One region of the Streptomyces sp. NPDC002520 genome, then DNA from elsewhere that is predicted to be linked to it. Evidence: riboswitches for the same ligand, from Rfam matches in the RefSeq annotation. Region 1 holds a riboswitch; each other region holds the start of a gene.
The links. Region 1 has a riboswitch for cyclic di-AMP ahead of ACWD5D_RS12850 (NlpC/P60 family protein). Riboswitches for the same ligand answer to the same signal wherever they lie in the genome.
Positions count from the first base shown of each region.

Region 2: another riboswitch for cyclic di-AMP. It lies ahead of ACWD5D_RS18110 (transglycosylase family protein); the one in region 1 lies ahead of ACWD5D_RS12850 (NlpC/P60 family protein).
Region 3: another riboswitch for cyclic di-AMP. It lies ahead of ACWD5D_RS00535 (M23 family metallopeptidase); the one in region 1 lies ahead of ACWD5D_RS12850 (NlpC/P60 family protein).

Region 1 covers NZ_JBSFXG010000007.1:68,378-73,492, reverse strand. The annotation lists gene pcrA (DNA helicase PcrA) at 1-1,381, opposite strand, end outside; cyclic di-AMP (ydaO/yuaA leader) riboswitch at 1,682-1,838, shown strand; gene ACWD5D_RS12850 (NlpC/P60 family protein) at 1,847-3,061, shown strand; gene ACWD5D_RS12845 (SLAC1 family transporter) at 3,163-3,603, shown strand; gene ACWD5D_RS12840 (hypothetical protein) at 3,695-4,048, opposite strand; gene ACWD5D_RS12835 (NlpC/P60 family protein) at 4,481-5,115, shown strand, end outside.
Region 2 covers NZ_JBSFXG010000011.1:145,082-150,196, forward strand. The annotation lists gene ACWD5D_RS18095 (nucleoside triphosphate pyrophosphohydrolase) at 1-272, shown strand, start outside; gene ACWD5D_RS18100 (cytochrome P450 family protein) at 415-1,686, shown strand; gene ACWD5D_RS18105 (transglycosylase family protein) at 1,855-2,895, shown strand; cyclic di-AMP (ydaO/yuaA leader) riboswitch at 3,093-3,268, shown strand; gene ACWD5D_RS18110 (transglycosylase family protein) at 3,273-3,971, shown strand; gene eno (phosphopyruvate hydratase) at 4,210-5,115, shown strand, end outside.
Region 3 covers NZ_JBSFXG010000001.1:127,437-132,551, forward strand. The annotation lists gene ACWD5D_RS00530 (M16 family metallopeptidase) at 1-1,362, shown strand, start outside; cyclic di-AMP (ydaO/yuaA leader) riboswitch at 1,632-1,796, shown strand; gene ACWD5D_RS00535 (M23 family metallopeptidase) at 1,809-2,567, shown strand; gene ACWD5D_RS00540 (GntR family transcriptional regulator) at 2,842-3,537, shown strand; gene ACWD5D_RS00545 (HPr family phosphocarrier protein) at 3,717-3,998, opposite strand; gene ACWD5D_RS00550 (bifunctional acetate--CoA ligase family protein/GNAT family N-acetyltransferase) at 4,177-5,115, shown strand, end outside.

The DNA of each region.
Region 1 (5,115 bases):
GGATGAAGACCTCTTCGAAGACACGGGACTGGGCGTTGGTGCGGTAGAAGACGGCGACGTCGCCGGACTTGGCCTCGCCCGCGTCCGTGAGGCGGTCTATCTCGTCGGCGACGAACTGGGCCTCGTCGTGCTCGGTGTCGGCGACGTAGCCGACGATCCCCGCGCCCTGGCCGGCGTTGGTCCACAGGTTCTTCGGGCGGCGGGACTCGTTGCGCTCGATGACCGCGTTGGCGGCGGACAGGATGGTCTGCGTGGAGCGGTAGTTCTGCTCCAGCAGGATCGTCGTCGCGTTCGGGTAGTCCTCCTCGAACTGGAGGATGTTGCGGATGGTCGCGCCCCGGAAGGCGTAGATCGACTGGTCCGCGTCACCCACGACGCACAGTTCGGCGGGCGGGAGGTCGTACTCGTTCGGAGGGGCTTCGGAGGCGCGGTCGCCCGTGCCGACCAGCTCGCGCACCAGGGCGTACTGGGCGTGGTTGGTGTCCTGGTACTCGTCGACCAGGACGTGCCGGAAGCGGCGGCGGTAGTGCTCGGCGACGTCCGGGAAGGCGCGCAGCAGGTTGACCGTCGTCATGATCAGGTCGTCGAAGTCGAGCGCGTTGGCCTCGCGCAGCCGCGACTGGTAGAGCGCGTAGGCCTGGGCGAGGGTCTTCTCGAAGCCGTCGGTCGCCTGGGCGCCGAAGTCCTCCTCGTCGATCAGCTCGTTCTTGAGGTTGCTGATCTTGGCGCTGAAGGACTTGGGCGGGAAGCGCTTGGGGTCGAGGTCCAGGTCGCGGCAGACCAGGGCCATCAGACGCTTGCTGTCGGCGGCGTCGTAGATCGAGAAGGACGAGGTGAAGCCGAGCTTCTTCGACTCACGGCGCAGGATGCGGACGCACGCGCTGTGGAAGGTCATGACCCACATCGCGTTCGCGCGCGGGCCGACGAGCTGCTCGACGCGCTCCTTCATCTCGCCCGCGGCCTTGTTGGTGAAGGTGATCGCGAGGATCTGGCCCGGGTGCACGTTCCGTTCGGCGAGCAGGTGGGCGATGCGGTGGGTCAGCACACGGGTCTTGCCGGAGCCGGCGCCGGCGACGATGAGCAGCGGGGAGCCGGCGTGGACGACCGCGGCGCGCTGGTTCTCGTTGAGCCCCTCCAGAAGTGCCGCCGCGTCGAGGGCGGGCCGGGGGGCGCCGTCGCGGTAGTACCCTCCCCCACTCTCGGCTCCGCTCGAGCGGGGGGACCCCCACCGGTCCGGCGGCACGTCGAACTTCCCGCCGAACAGATCGTCCGGAAGCGGCTCCGGAGCATGATCGTCCTCGGGCGGCGGCGGGGGTTCCCCCTCATGCCCGCGAGGGGTCTGGAGGTCCGCCAGGAAGCTGTCGTCAAAGAGGCTGCTCATCGCTCTCCGAGTCTAGGGCGCCGCACCGACAACAAGTCGCCGCATCGGGAACATGGCCGCTTCGGCAGACAGTTGATCTTCCCGGTCCCGGTGCGGTCCTCCGGGGCTCGGGCGGCCGCCAAGTCCTCACCCAGCGGAATCACCTCGTGACTCGGGAGCGTTCCCACGACAAGGTCACGAAAATGTATCGGACATATGGTGCACCAACCTTCACACGAGTCACACGAGTTGGCTAGGTTGCCCGTCGGGCCGCACGCCCGTTTCCGGCGAACGTCGCCGGGTCGCGCGGCCTCCGCCGAGTCCATCGCGTCGCTGCACGGCGCACGGAGCCGGGGACCCACCGTTCCCTGGGGTGAATCGGCCCACGTTCCACCCGGGACGAGAGCCGTAGGGCAAGCCTTCCGAACCACCCGCCCGAACCCGACAGCTAACCCGGTAGGCGGCACACGGAAGGAGTCGCCTCCCTTGGCGTCGCACCGCAAGCCGCGTCCCGCGGGCACACTCGGAGCGGGTCTCCGCACCCCCATGCTCGCCACCGCCGCCCTCACCTCAGTGGCCGTGTTGTCCCAGCCGGCCGGCGCCGCCCCCTCTGCCGGCGGGAAGCCGAGCGTGGAGGAGGTCGAGAAGAAGGTCGACGACCTCTACCGCCAGGCGGAGTCCGCGACCGAGAAGTACAACGCCGCCAAGGAGCGGGCCGGTAACCAGCGCAAGCGCGTCGACACCCTGCGCGACGACGTCGCCCAGCGCACCGACCGGCTGAACCAGGCGCGCGAAAAGCTGGGCACGTTCGCCGCCGCCCAGTACCGGACCGGTGCCGCCGCGCCCGAGACCGCCACCTTCCTGCTCGCCAACGACCCGCAGGACTACTTCGACCAGAGCCAGCTGATGAACCGGCTGACGTCACGGCAGAAGATCGCGGTCGACGACTTCGTCACCGAGCAGTCCGCGACCATGAAGAAGCGCCGGGAGGCCGCCCAGAGCCTCCAGACCCTCTCCGAGTCGCAGCAGGAGCTGCAGACGGCCAAGGCCACCGTGCAGAAGAAGCTCGCCTCCGCGCGCGATCTGCTGTCCAAGCTGACGGCCGAGGAGAAGGCACGGCTCGCGGCGATCGAGCGGCAGAAGCAGGAGGAGGCCGCACACAAGGCGGCGGAGCTGGCGAAGAAGCAGGCGGCGCAGGAGGAGGCCGCGCGCAAGGCGGCGGCGCAGGAGAAGGCGCAGCAGGACAGCAGCTCGTCGACGTCGGGCGGTTCGTCGAGCTCCGGCGGCTCGTCCACGTCGGGCGGTTCGACGTCCGGTGGTTCGACGTCCACCGGGACGTCCACCTCCAAGGCCGACAAGGCGCTCGCCTTCGCCCGTGCCCAGATCGGGAAGCCCTACGTGTGGGGCGCGACCGGCCCCGGCTCGTACGACTGCTCCGGCCTGACCCAGGCCTCCTGGAAGGCCGCCGGCGTGAGCCTGCCGCGCACCACCTACGACCAGGTCAACGCGGGCACCACGGTCTCCCTCTCCAACGCGCAGCCCGGAGACCTGATCTTCTTCTACGACGACCTCAGCCACGTCGGCATCTACATAGGCAACGGCATGATGATCCACGCCCCCAAGCCCGGCGAGTACGTCCGCGAGGAGTCGATCTACTACGCCGGCGGATCGATCATCCACAGCGTGGTGCGTCCGGCCTGACCGCGCGCTACTTGGCTTCGCTCCAGGTCCTTCTCGGGCTCCACGCGCGCGTGGAGCCCGCACAGGGCACGCGCGCGTAGCCACGCTCTACCATCGGGCGCATGATCGGCGTCTCGGCTCTGCGCGCGTGGTGGACGGAGTGTCCGCCGGCGACGGGGGCCGCCGTGATGGCGACCGGAATCGTGTCGGTCGGCCTGCACCTGGCGGGCGCCGGGACGCCGTCCCTGATCGTCCTGGTGCCGGCCTGCGTCGCCTGGGTGGCGCCGGCCGCCGCCTTCGTCGTACGGCTGGTGCGGCATCGGCGGCGCTGGGCGGCCGAGGCACGGAGCCTGGGCGCGCTCACCGCCGTCGCGTTGCTCGCACTCGACCTGGCCTGGTGCGTCGTCCTGGTGGTGACCGAGGTGACGCACCCGCGGCTGCGCTACGACCTGCGGCGGTGGGCGACGGTCTTCCCGCTCGGAGTGACCGCGGCGGCCACCCTGTCGGTCGCGGACGCCCTGGGCATCGACTGGTTGAAGGGCCCGGGGCGGGTGCTGGTGTGAGTGTCGGTCGCCGCGTGGCTCGCGGCGGCGGCCGGCGCGGTGCTGTCGGCGCGCTCCGGGACCGGCGGAGAGGGGACGGGGGCGCCCGGCGTCACGTCCACAGCACGGCGATGAAGATGTTCGCCATGGTCAGCGCGCCGACCAGGCCGAACACGTTCTTGTCGACCTTCTCCTCGTCGCGCTTCACGTAGACCAGTCCGAGGATCACGATCAGCAGGGCCAGCTTCACGCCGATCTTGACGGTGTTGACGTGGTGGTGGTCGGCCTCGTTGAGCCCGACCAGGACCACGCCGGTGGCCAGCATGGTGAACGCGCCGTGCAGCATTCCCGGGACGAAGCGGGCCGTTCCCCGGCCCATCGCCTTCATCTGGGTGAGAAAACCGCCGAGCAGCGCGGCGATGCCGATGATGTGCAGGCCGACGAAGAGATGGATGAGTACGCCCATGACACCGGAGCCTAATCAGGGACCCGGGAGCCACTTGCCACCGGGCCCGGGTCACCGCAGGAGGCCCTTGCATATATGCGGCCCATAGCACCCCGCGCCTTCCCCATGTCCCGCATTTCCCGCATCGGTCATCACGCCGCGTGAAGACGACGCCTCCGCCCCTGCAATCCGTTCACATACGGTCATGCCGCGGCCCGTCGGAGCCAGTTCCGTACACCGCGTTACCAGCCCGTCACAGTCGGGCCTAGCGTCCTCCCTCAGGTGACCGGCTCTCCACCGCCGCCCGGGCCAGGGGCGGCCGTCGGCCACCACCGCCGAGGAAGGTCCGGCGGCGGCCCGCTCCCCCCTGTGCGGGCGGCCGCCGGACGTACCCACCGCTCGGTCGTACGCGTCCTCGGCCGTACGAGTCCCACGGAAGGACGTGACGGCCAGGTGGCAGCGCACCGAAAGTCCCGACAGCGCTCGCTCGGCGGCAACACGGCCCGCACGGCCGCCACCCTCGCTCTGGCGGGCGCGGCCACCGCGACGGCCTTCGACGGGACGGGACACGCCGCGCCGCAGCTGACGCCGGCGCAGGTGAAGGCCAAGGTGGACAAGTTGTACCAGGAGGCGGAGGGCGCCACGGAGAAGTACAACGGCGCCAGGGAGAAGGCGGAGGCGAGCCAACAGCGGCTCAACGCGCTGCGGGACGAGGCCGCCCGCAAGCAGGTCGGGCTCAACGCGGCCCGGGAGGCGCTGGGTTCGTTCGCGGCGGCGCAGTACCGGGACGGCGGGTTCGCCCCCGCCTGGCAGCTCGCGCTGTCCGACGACCCCGACAAGTACCTGGACGGCGCCGCGTTCGCGCAGCGGGCCGGCGAGCGGCAGGCCGGCACGGTGGCCCGGGTCCGCGAACAGCTGCGGGAGATCGAGCAGTTACGCGGCGCCGCCCGTGTCGAGCTCACATCGCTCACCTCGCGGCAGGCGGAGCTGAAGCGGCGGAAGAAGGACGTCACCGAGAAGCTGGCCCAGGCGCGCAGGCTGCTGGACCGGCTCACTCCGCGCGAGCGGACCGAGGTCACCGGCGACGG
Region 2 (5,115 bases), on a different contig from region 1:
CCGAGGAGAAGCAGCGCACCTCGGTGACGGAGGGCGTCCCCCTCGGCCAGCCCGGTCTCGCCCTCGCCGCCAAGCTCGCCTCCCGCGCCCGCACGGCCGACCTGGACGTGCCCCTGCCCCAGGGCGAGGGCATCGGCTACGAACTGCTGGCAATGGCGGTCCACGCCGAGGCGGACGGCGCCGACCCGGAGGCGGCACTCCGCGCGGCGGCCCGGACCTACCGGGACGCGATACGCGCGGCGGAGGGCACACAGCCGGAGAAGGAAAAGTAAGGACGAGCAGCAAGAAGGAGCAGTAAGGAGGAGAAGCAGTAAGGAGGAGCAGTAAGGAGGAGAAGCAAGGAGGGCGGAGGGCGCACAGCGGGAGGCACAAGGCGCGGAGCCGGAGACGCAGAGGGCCGGATACCGTCGAGGAGTGACCAACCAGCCCCACCCCGACGCACCCGCCCCGGACCTCTTCACCTGGGAGTTCGCCGCCGACCCCTACCCCGCCTACGCCTGGCTCCGCGAGCACGCGCCCGTGCACCGGACCAAGCTGCCCAGTGGGGTGGAGGCCTGGTTGGTCACCCGGTACGCCGATGCCAAGCAGGCCCTGGCCGACCAGCGGCTGAGCAAGAACCCGGCCCATCACGACGAGCCCGCGCACGCCAAGGGGAAGACCGGCATCCCCGGCGAGCGCAAGGCCGACCTGATGACACATCTGCTGAACATCGACCCGCCGGACCACACCCGGCTGCGCAGGCTGGTCAGCAAGGCGTTCACGCCCCGCCGTGTCGCCGAGTTCGCGCCCCGGGTGCAGGAGCTGACCGACCAGCTCATCGGCCGGTTCGCGGCGACGGGCTCCGCCGACCTCATCCACGATTTCGCCTTCCCGCTCCCCATCTACGCCATCTGCGACCTGCTCGGTGTCCCGCGCGAGGACCAGGACGACTTCCGGGACTGGGCGGGCATGATGATCCGGCACGGCGGAGGTCCGCGGGGCGGTGTCGCGCGGTCGGTCAAGAAGATGCGTGGCTACCTCGCCGAACTCATCCACCGTAAGAGGGAGGCGCTGCCCGCCGAGCCGACCCCGGGCGAGGACCTGATCTCGGGCCTCATCCGGGCCTCCGACCACGGCGAGCACCTCACCGAGAACGAGGCCGCCGCCATGGCCTTCATCCTCCTGTTCGCCGGCTTCGAGACGACCGTCAACCTCATCGGCAACGGCACGTACGCCCTGCTCACCCACCCCGAGCAGCGCCACCGCCTCCAGCGTTCCCTCGCCGCCGGGGAGCGGGACCTCCTGGAGACCGGAGTGGAGGAACTCCTGCGCTACGACGGCCCCGTGGAGCTGGCCACCTGGCGGTTCGCCACCCGGCCGCTCACCATCGGCGGGCAGGACGTCGCGGCCGGCGATCCGGTGCTCGTCGTGCTCGCCGCCGCGGACCGCGACCCGGAGCGGTTCGCCGACCCGGACGTGCTGGACCTCGGGCGCCGCGACAACCAGCACCTCGGGTACGGCCATGGCATCCACTACTGCCTCGGTGCCCCGCTCGCCCGGCTGGAAGGGCAGACCGCGCTGGCCACCCTGCTGACCCGGCTGCCCGACCTGCGGCTCGGGGCGGATCCGGCCGATCTGCGCTGGCGCGGCGGGCTCATCATGCGCGGTTTGCGCACGCTTCCCGTGGAGTTCACGCCGGTCTCCTGAATCCGGCTCGCGGAGAAAACATGAGAGACGTTCAACTGCGTGATCTTCATGTGATCTGTGCGGCATGAACTTGTGACAGGCGATCGTCTGCCGATACGTTCACCCATCAGTGTGGCGGCCGGGCAACGTCCGCCGCGCCGGATCTGCCGTCGCTCGAAAGGCCTCCGTATGCTCCCCGGGAACGGTCGTCACCGTCGCCCCCGCCAAGCTCCGGCGCTCATCGTCGCGGCCGGAGTGACCGGCTCCGCCATCGCCATCCCGCTCCTCGGCGCCGCGAGCGCCCACGCGGCGGACGGCACCACCTGGGACAAGGTCGCCGAGTGCGAGAGCGGCGGCTCCTGGAGCGCCGACAACGGCAACGGGTACTACGGCGGCCTGCAGATCTCGCATGAGGACTGGGTCAAGTACGGCGGCACCCGGTACGCCGAGAACGCCGACCAGGCGAGCCGTTCGCAGCAGATCGCGGTCGCCGAGAAGATCCTTGCCGACCAGGGCACCACTCGCTGGGCCACCTGCGCCCTGCTCTCCGGGATGACCTCCGGCTCCGGTTCCGCGGACGCCGACACGGACGCCGGGGACTCCGACTCCCAGGGCTCGGGCAAGGGGCACTCCGGCCCCTCCTCCTCCGACTCCGACTCCCAGGGCGGCTCCGACTCCGGTAAGAAGTCCGACTCGTCCAGTTCATCCGATGAGCCGGGTTCACCGTCTTCGTCTTCCCCGTCCGACCCCTCGGTGGGTGCGACGGTCACGCCGTCCCCGGGTGTGAGCGAGGGTGCCGGTTTCGGCGGAGCCTATGAGGGTGCGGATGCCCACAAGTACGACAAGTCGACCTTGCCCGACTCCGGTGCGACACAGGGGGGCGAGGATTCGGCCGGCTCCGACCCTGTGACCGACGACTCGGGCAATTCGTGGCAGACCGGCGCTTCTTGGAGTCTGGTCGACACCGGCGCCCTCGACAGTGGCGGACGTCACCGTGGCGGTAGTGCGGACGAAAGCGTGACAAACGGTCAGAACGACCGCTCCGCGGGCCGCCACGCCTCCCGTGACGCGGACGGCTACACCGTCCGCGAGAACGACACGCTCGCCTCCATCGCCGACTCCCTTGACGTCGACGGCGGATGGCGCGCGCTGTACGCCCAGAACAAGAAGATCGTCGGCGCCGACCCGAACCACATCGCCCCCGGTCAGACCCTGCACATCGGTTCCTGAGAGGGCGGCGGACGGGGGGAGTTGGCGCCCCATTTCAGGCGCTGATGTCCGTTTTGGTGAAAGTGTGGGATGAGTCTCAGAAGCCCTGATCGTCTTTGAAATTCCGCCGAACGCCTGTCTACGGTCAAGGCCGCTCGTCACCACGAGCCCCGGCATCGCAACGCCGAATCCTGCCAGCGGTTGCCCGGGAACAGTCGACGCGTCACGCGCCGTAGGCAGGAGCGGGGGACCCAAGGTAAGCGCCGGATCCGGCAGTTGATGCCGCGACCGGCTTGGGGTGGAGCCGCGCCTTCCGGAAGACGGGAGGGGCGGCCGGGCAACTCAACCGGCCCGAACCCGACAGCTCACCTCGTAGGCGTCGGTGAGGGGATCGATCCATGCTGTTTTCCGGCAAGGGCAAGCACCGTCTGCCGTCCAAGGCCGTTCGCGCCGTCACGCTCGCCGGTGTCGCCGGCGCCGTCGTCGCCGCCCCGCTGATGGCGGCCGGCAACGCATCCGCCGCCACCGCCACCGAGTGGGACAAGGTCGCCCAGTGCGAGTCCGGTGGCAACTGGTCCATCAACACCGGCAACGGCTACTACGGCGGTCTGCAGTTCTCCGCCTCCACCTGGGCCGCGTACGGCGGCTCGGCCTACGCCTCCCGCGCCGACCTGGCCTCCGAGCAGCAGCAGATCACTGTCGCCGAGAAGGTCCTCGCCGCCCAGGGCAAGGGCGCCTGGCCGGTCTGCGGCACGGGCCTGTCCAGCACCCCCTACGGCGGCTCCGCTGCCGCCGCCCCCGCGAAGCCGGCCCCCGCCAAGCCCGCCGCGCCGAGCACCACCACCCGCTCCACCGACCGGCAGGCCGCCTCCCGCTCGGCGGACCGCCCGGCCGCGAGCAAGACCGTCACCACCCCGACCGGCAAGAAGGTCAAGAAGGGTGACGGCGAGTACAAGGTGGTCAAGGGCGACACCCTCAGCACCATCGCCGAGAAGCACGGTGTCAAGGGTGGCTGGAAGAAGCTGTTCGACCTGAACAAGGGCATCGTCGAGGACGCCGACCTCATCTACCCGGGTCAGCAGCTGCACCTGAAGTGACACAAGGCTCCGGCCGCCCCCGTCCCCACGGACTCCCGTCCCGGCGCGTGTTCCCCCGTACGCGCCGGGACGGGGTTTTTCATGAACCCCCTTTGTTCCGTTCATAAACAATGGGTACCGTCTGACTGTCTCTCCCGTCCACGGGACGGTCGGTCGGTGGCCGACGCCCCTGGGACGGTTAGGCTCTAGTCGCAAGGCACACCAGCCCCGCACTTCCAGCGTCACATCCATGAAGGAGATGCTCGTGCCGTCCATCGACGTCGTCGTAGCCCGGGAAATCCTGGACTCCCGAGGCAACCCCACGGTCGAGGTCGAGGTCGGCCTCGACGACGGCAGCACGGGTCGTGCCGCCGTTCCGTCCGGCGCCTCCACCGGCGCCTTCGAGGCCATCGAGCTCCGCGACGGTGACCCCAACCGCTACCAGGGCAAGGGCGTCGAGAAGGCCGTCCTCGCCGTCATCGAGCAGATCGGCCCGGAGCTCGTCGGCTACGACGCCACCGAGCAGCGCCTGATCGACCAGGCCATGTTCGACCTGGACGCCACCGACAACAAGGGCTCCCTCGGCGCCAACGCCATCCTCGGCGTCTCCCTCGCCGTCGCCCACGCCGCCTCCGAGGCCAGCGACCTGCCGCTGTTCCGCTACCTGGGCGGCCCGAACGCGCACCTGCTGCCGGTGCCGATGATGAACATCCTCAACGGCGGTTCGCACGCGGACTCCAACGTCGACATCCAGGAGTTCATGATCGCCCCGATCGGCGCGGAGTCCTTCTCCGAGGCGCTGCGCTGGGGTGCCGAGGTCTACCACACCCTGAAGAAGGTCCTGAAGAGCAAGGGCCTGGCCACCGGCCTCGGCGACGAGGGCGGCTTCGCCCCGAACCTCGGCTCCAACCGCGAGGCCCTCGACCTCATCCTCGAGGCCGTCAAGCAGGCCGGCTACGTCCCCGGAGAGCAGATCGCGCTCGCGCTCGACGTCGCCGCGTCCGAGTTCTACAAGGACGGCAAGTACGAGTTCGAGGGCAAGTCCCGCTCGGCCGCCGAGATGACCGAGTACTACGAGGAGCTCGTGGCGGCCTACCCGCTCGTCTCCATCGAGGACCCGCTGTTCGAGGACGACTGGGCCGGCTGGAAGGTCCTCACCGACAAG
Region 3 (5,115 bases), on a different contig from region 1:
CCCGGCGAGGCCAAGCCCTGGGCGTTCCCGGCCCCCGAGCGCGGCACGCTGGACAACGGCCTGACCGTCCTGCGCTGCCACCGCCCCGGCCAGCAGGTCGTCGCCGTCGAGGTGCTGCTGGACGCGCCCCTGGACGCCGAGCCGGCCGGCCTGGACGGTGTCGGCACGATCATGGCGCGGGCCTTCTCCGAGGGCACCGACAAGCACTCCGCCGAGGAGTTCGCCGCCGAGCTGGAGCGCGCCGGTGCCACGCTCGACGCGCACGCCGACCACCCCGGCGTCCGGATCAGCCTGGAGGTCCCGGCCTCCCGCCTGGCCAAGGGCCTGGGTCTGCTGTCCGACGCCCTGCGCGCGCCCGCCTTCGCCGAGAGCGAGGTCGAGCGGCTGGTCCGCAACCGCCTGGACGAGATCCCGCACGAGCTGGCCAACCCCTCCCGCCGGGCCGCCAAGGAACTCTCCAAGGAGCTGTTCCCGGCGACCTCGCGCATGTCCCGCCCGCGCCAGGGCACCGAGGACACGGTCGAGAAGATCGACGCGGCCGCCGTACGCGCCTTCTACGACCGCCATGTGCGCCCCGCGACGGCCACCGTGGTCGTGGTCGGCGACCTCACCGGCACCGACCTGGACGAGCTGCTCGCCGACACCCTGGGTGCCTGGACCGGCACCCCCGGCGCGCCGCGGCCCGTGCCGCCGGTGTCCGCCGACGACACCGGCCGCGTCGTCATCGTGGACCGGCCCGGCGCCGTCCAGACCCAGCTGCTCATCGGCCGGGTCGGCCCCGACCGGCACGACCGGGTGTGGCCCGCGCAGGTGCTCGGCACCTACTGCCTCGGCGGCACCCTCACCTCCCGCCTGGACCGGGTCCTGCGCGAGGAGAAGGGCTACACCTACGGTGTGCGGGCCTTCGGGCAGGTCCTCCGTTCTGTGGCTCCCGCCTCCGCCGGAGGGGCTGGGGGCGCCTCGATGCTCGCCATCAGCGGCTCCGTGGACACCCCGAACACCGGTCCCGCGCTCGAGGACCTGTGGACGGTGTTGCGCACGCTCGCGGCGGAGGGCCTGACCGACGCCGAGCGGGACGTCGCCGTGCAGAACCTCGTCGGGGTGGCGCCGCTGAAGTACGAGACCGCGGCGGCCGTCGCGAGCACGCTGGCCGACCAGGTCGAGCAGCAGCTGCCCGACGACTTCCAGGCGCAGCTGTACCGGCAGCTGGCCGCCACCGGCACCGTGGAGGCCACCGCGGCGGTCGTGAACGCCTTCCCGGTGGACCGCCTGGTGACTGTCCTCGTCGGTGACGCCGCCCAGATCAAGGCGCCGGTCGAGGCGCTCGGCATCGGTGAAGTCACCGTCGTGGCCGCCGAGTAGGGACCGCGGAGCACGGCGACGGCCGCACGCGCGTGTGCGGCCGCGCGCAGGGCTGTACACGGGGCCCTGGCGACCGACGGGTCGTCAGGGCCCGTGCTGTTCTGCGGCGTGCTGAGGCAACGTTCCCCAGATGTCCGGATTGGTATGGAGGTTGCCTGTCTGCTCTGTGGGATGCGCTACAAAAACCCGGATCCGTTTGGGCATCGCGAGCCGCCCCCTTTAGCGTCTTCCGGGCTGTTCGTCAGGCAGTGCGCCGCGCCCGCGGCACCGGACAGTCATCGCCGAGTCCCCGTACGGCGCGAGCCAGGGGAGCCGGGGACCCAACCGCAGTCCCTGGGGTGAATCGGACGCCCGCGCGTGAGCGAGGGAGTCCGTAGGAGACCTTCCTGCTCCGAACCCGTCAGCTAACCCGGTAGGCGAGAGGGAAGGAAAGGACCAGCCACTTCATGGCGTTCATGTGCGCCTCCGGGAAGCATCGCAAGCCCGGCCGGGTCAAGCGCACCACCGCTCAGGCGGCTGGCATCGCGGCCCTCACCACCACCACCGGCGTCGTCGGTACCCTCGCGGCCTCACCCGCCGTCGCCGCGGAGAACTCCGTCGAGCAGACCGGTCTCACTCCCGTCATCACCGTCAGCGACACGCTCGCCGAGGAGATCGACGCGCAGGCCGCCGCCCAGAAGGCCACCGCCGAGCGGAAGGCCGCCGAGGAGGCCGCCGCCGAGGCAGCCGCCGAGCGTGCGAAGGAGGCACGGGAGGCCAAGGTCCGCGCCGCCCGCGAGGCGGAGCGCAAGCGCCTGAACGCCTTCGTCGCCCCGATCGCGCACTCGTACGTCTCCACCGGCTACATGGCGGGCAGCTCCCTGTGGTCCTCCGGCTCCCACACCGGCATCGACTTCCACGCGGCCAGCGGGACGTCGGTCCACGCGGTCGGCTCGGGCACCGTCGTCTCCACCGGCTGGGGCGGGGCATACGGCAACCAGATCGTGATCCGGATGGCCGACGGCATGTACACCCAGTACGGTCACCTGTCGTCCATCGGCGTCAGCGTGGGCCAGCGGGTCGTCCCGGGCCAGCAGATCGCCCTGTCCGGCGCGACCGGCAACGTCACCGGCCCGCACCTGCACTTCGAGGCCCGGACGACCCCCGAGTACGGCTCGGACGTCGACCCGGTCGCCTACCTCCGCAAGCACGGCGTGGCCGTCTGACGGTCCCGCGCGGCATGCCGAAGCACATGGTGTGCTGAAGCGACGGAGTGCACGGCGTTCTGAAGCGACGGCCCCGCGAAACGCACCGCACCCCGAAAGCCCCGGCTCACCCGAGTCGGGGCTTTCGCCGTATCCCGTACCGCTTCCCCGGTCGGCTGGCCAAAAAATATCCATGGATTCTGGCCCGCCGTCGGAAATTCCCGCTGATTGGAATACAGTCACTGAACAGACGTCCATCGTCGACGTTTCGCGGGGATTAAGACGGAGGTCGGTCATGCGTATTCCGGCACACTCGGTGTGCACGGCGATCCGGGACGACATCGTCACGGGTGTCCACGAGCGCGGCAGCCGCCTCACCGAAGAAGTCCTCGCCCGCCGCTACGGCGTCTCGCGCGTCCCCGTCCGCGAGGCCCTGCGCACCCTGGAGGCCGAGGGCTTCGTGGTGACCCGGCGGCACGCCGGCGCGTGCGTGGCCGAGCCGACCGAGCAGGAGGCCGCCGACCTGCTGGAGATGCGCCTGCTGCTGGAGCCGCTCGGTGCCGCCCGGGCCGCGCAGCGGCGCACCGAGGCCCACCTGAAGGTGCTGCGCGGCCTGGTCAGGCTGGGTCAGGAGCGGGCCGACCGGGGCCGCAGCGAGGATCTGCGCTCGCTCGGCGGCTGGTTCCACGAGACGCTCGCCCAGGCCTGCGGCAGCCAGGCGCTGACCTCGGCGCTCACCCAGCTACGGCACAAGATCGCCTGGATGTACACGGTGGACGCGCCGCCGAGCCCGGTGGAGTCCTGGGCGGAGCACGGCGCCATCGTGGACGCGGTGGCGCGCGGCGACGGCGAGCGCGCGCGGGCGGTCACGGCGCTGCACACCGAGCGCGCGGCACTCGCGCACCGGTTGCGCTTTTCCGGCGGCACGGACCGCCAGGGGCGCGTGAGGACTTCGCAACATGCCGTAAACATGTCGCGCCCACGGCATTAACATCGCCGCCGTATACAAAGAAGAGTAATTCTGCGGGGGTGTATTTCTGCTGCCCGAATTCTCGTGCGTCCGCGATTTACGCGATTTCCTGTCAAGTCGTCCGTGCAGCCTTCGGTGAAGCACGAAAGCCGCGCCGCCCGCAAAGGGCGACGCGGCTTCCGCGTTCCGTGCGTCGGTGCTCAGACGGTCTCGGGCAGTTCCTCGAGGCCCTCGGAGACCAGCTTGGCCAGACGGTCCAGGGCGACGTCCGCGCCCTCGGCGTCGGAGGCGAGGACGATCTCCTCGCCCCCCTGGGCGCCCAGTCCCAGGACAGCCAGCATGGAGGCCGCGTTGACGGGGTTGCCGTCAGCCTTGGCGATCGTCACCGGGACGCCTGCGGCCGTGGCGGCTCGGACGAAGATGGAGGCGGGGCGGGCGTGGAGACCCTCGGCCCAGCCGACGTTGACGCGGCGCTCAGCCATGTGATGCTGCCCTTCAGTTTCCCAGGGTTGTCTAGACCAGTTTCCCATACCGTGAAGCGTGCCCGGAGCGGACCTTCGTCCGACCCGGGCGTGTCGCCGGACCGCGGCCTCGGTCCGGCTTCCGTTCCCCACAGACTGCCTCGCGCCGTTGTCGTTGGCGAGCCGTACTCTGGGGCCCATGCAGACCCCGGCGGACCGGCAGGACCGGCACGAGTACCCCGCCCACTGGGAGGCGGACGTGGTGCTGCGCGACGGGGGCACCGCGCGCATCCGGCCCATCACCGTCGACGACGCCGGCCGCCTGGTCAGTTTTTACGAGCAGGTCTCGGACGAGTCGAAGTACTACCGCTTCTTCGCGCCGTACCCGCGCCTGTCCGCCAAGGACGTCCACCGCTTCACGCACCACGACTTCGTGGACAGGGTGGGACTCGCGGCCACCATCGGCGGCGAGTTCATCGCCACCGTACGCTACGACCGCGTCGGCGCCGACGGAATGCCCGCCTCCGCACCCGCCGACGAGGCCGAGGTCGCCTTCCTCGTGCAGGACGCCCACCAGGGCCGCGGCGTCGCCTCCACCCTCCTGGAACACATCGCCGCCGTCGCCCGCGAGCGCGGCATCCGCCGCTTCACGGCCGAGGTGCTGCCCGCCAACACCAAGATGATCAAGGTGTTCACGGACGCCGGGTACACCCAGAAGCGCAGCTTCGAGGACGGCGTCGTCCGCCTGGAGTTCGACCTCGAACCCACCGACCGCTCCCTCGCCGTGCAGCGCGCGCGGGAGCAGCGCGCCGAGGCCCACTCGGTACGGCGGCTGCTGGCCCCCCGATCCGTCGCCGTCGTCGGCGTCGGCCGCGCGCCCGGCGGGGTGGGCCGCAGCGTCCTCGGCAACATCAGGGACGCCGGCTACACCGGCCCGCTGCACGCCGTGAACAAGGCGTTCCCAGCCGACCTCAAGGACGTCGACGGCGTGCCGGCGTACCGCTCGGTGCGGGACATCGGGGGACCCGTGGACCTCGCCGTGGTGGCCGTGCCGGCCGAGCACGTACCGGCCGTGGTCACCGAGTGCGGGGAGCACGGAGTGCAGGGCCTCGTCGTGCTGTCCGCCGGGTACGCCGAG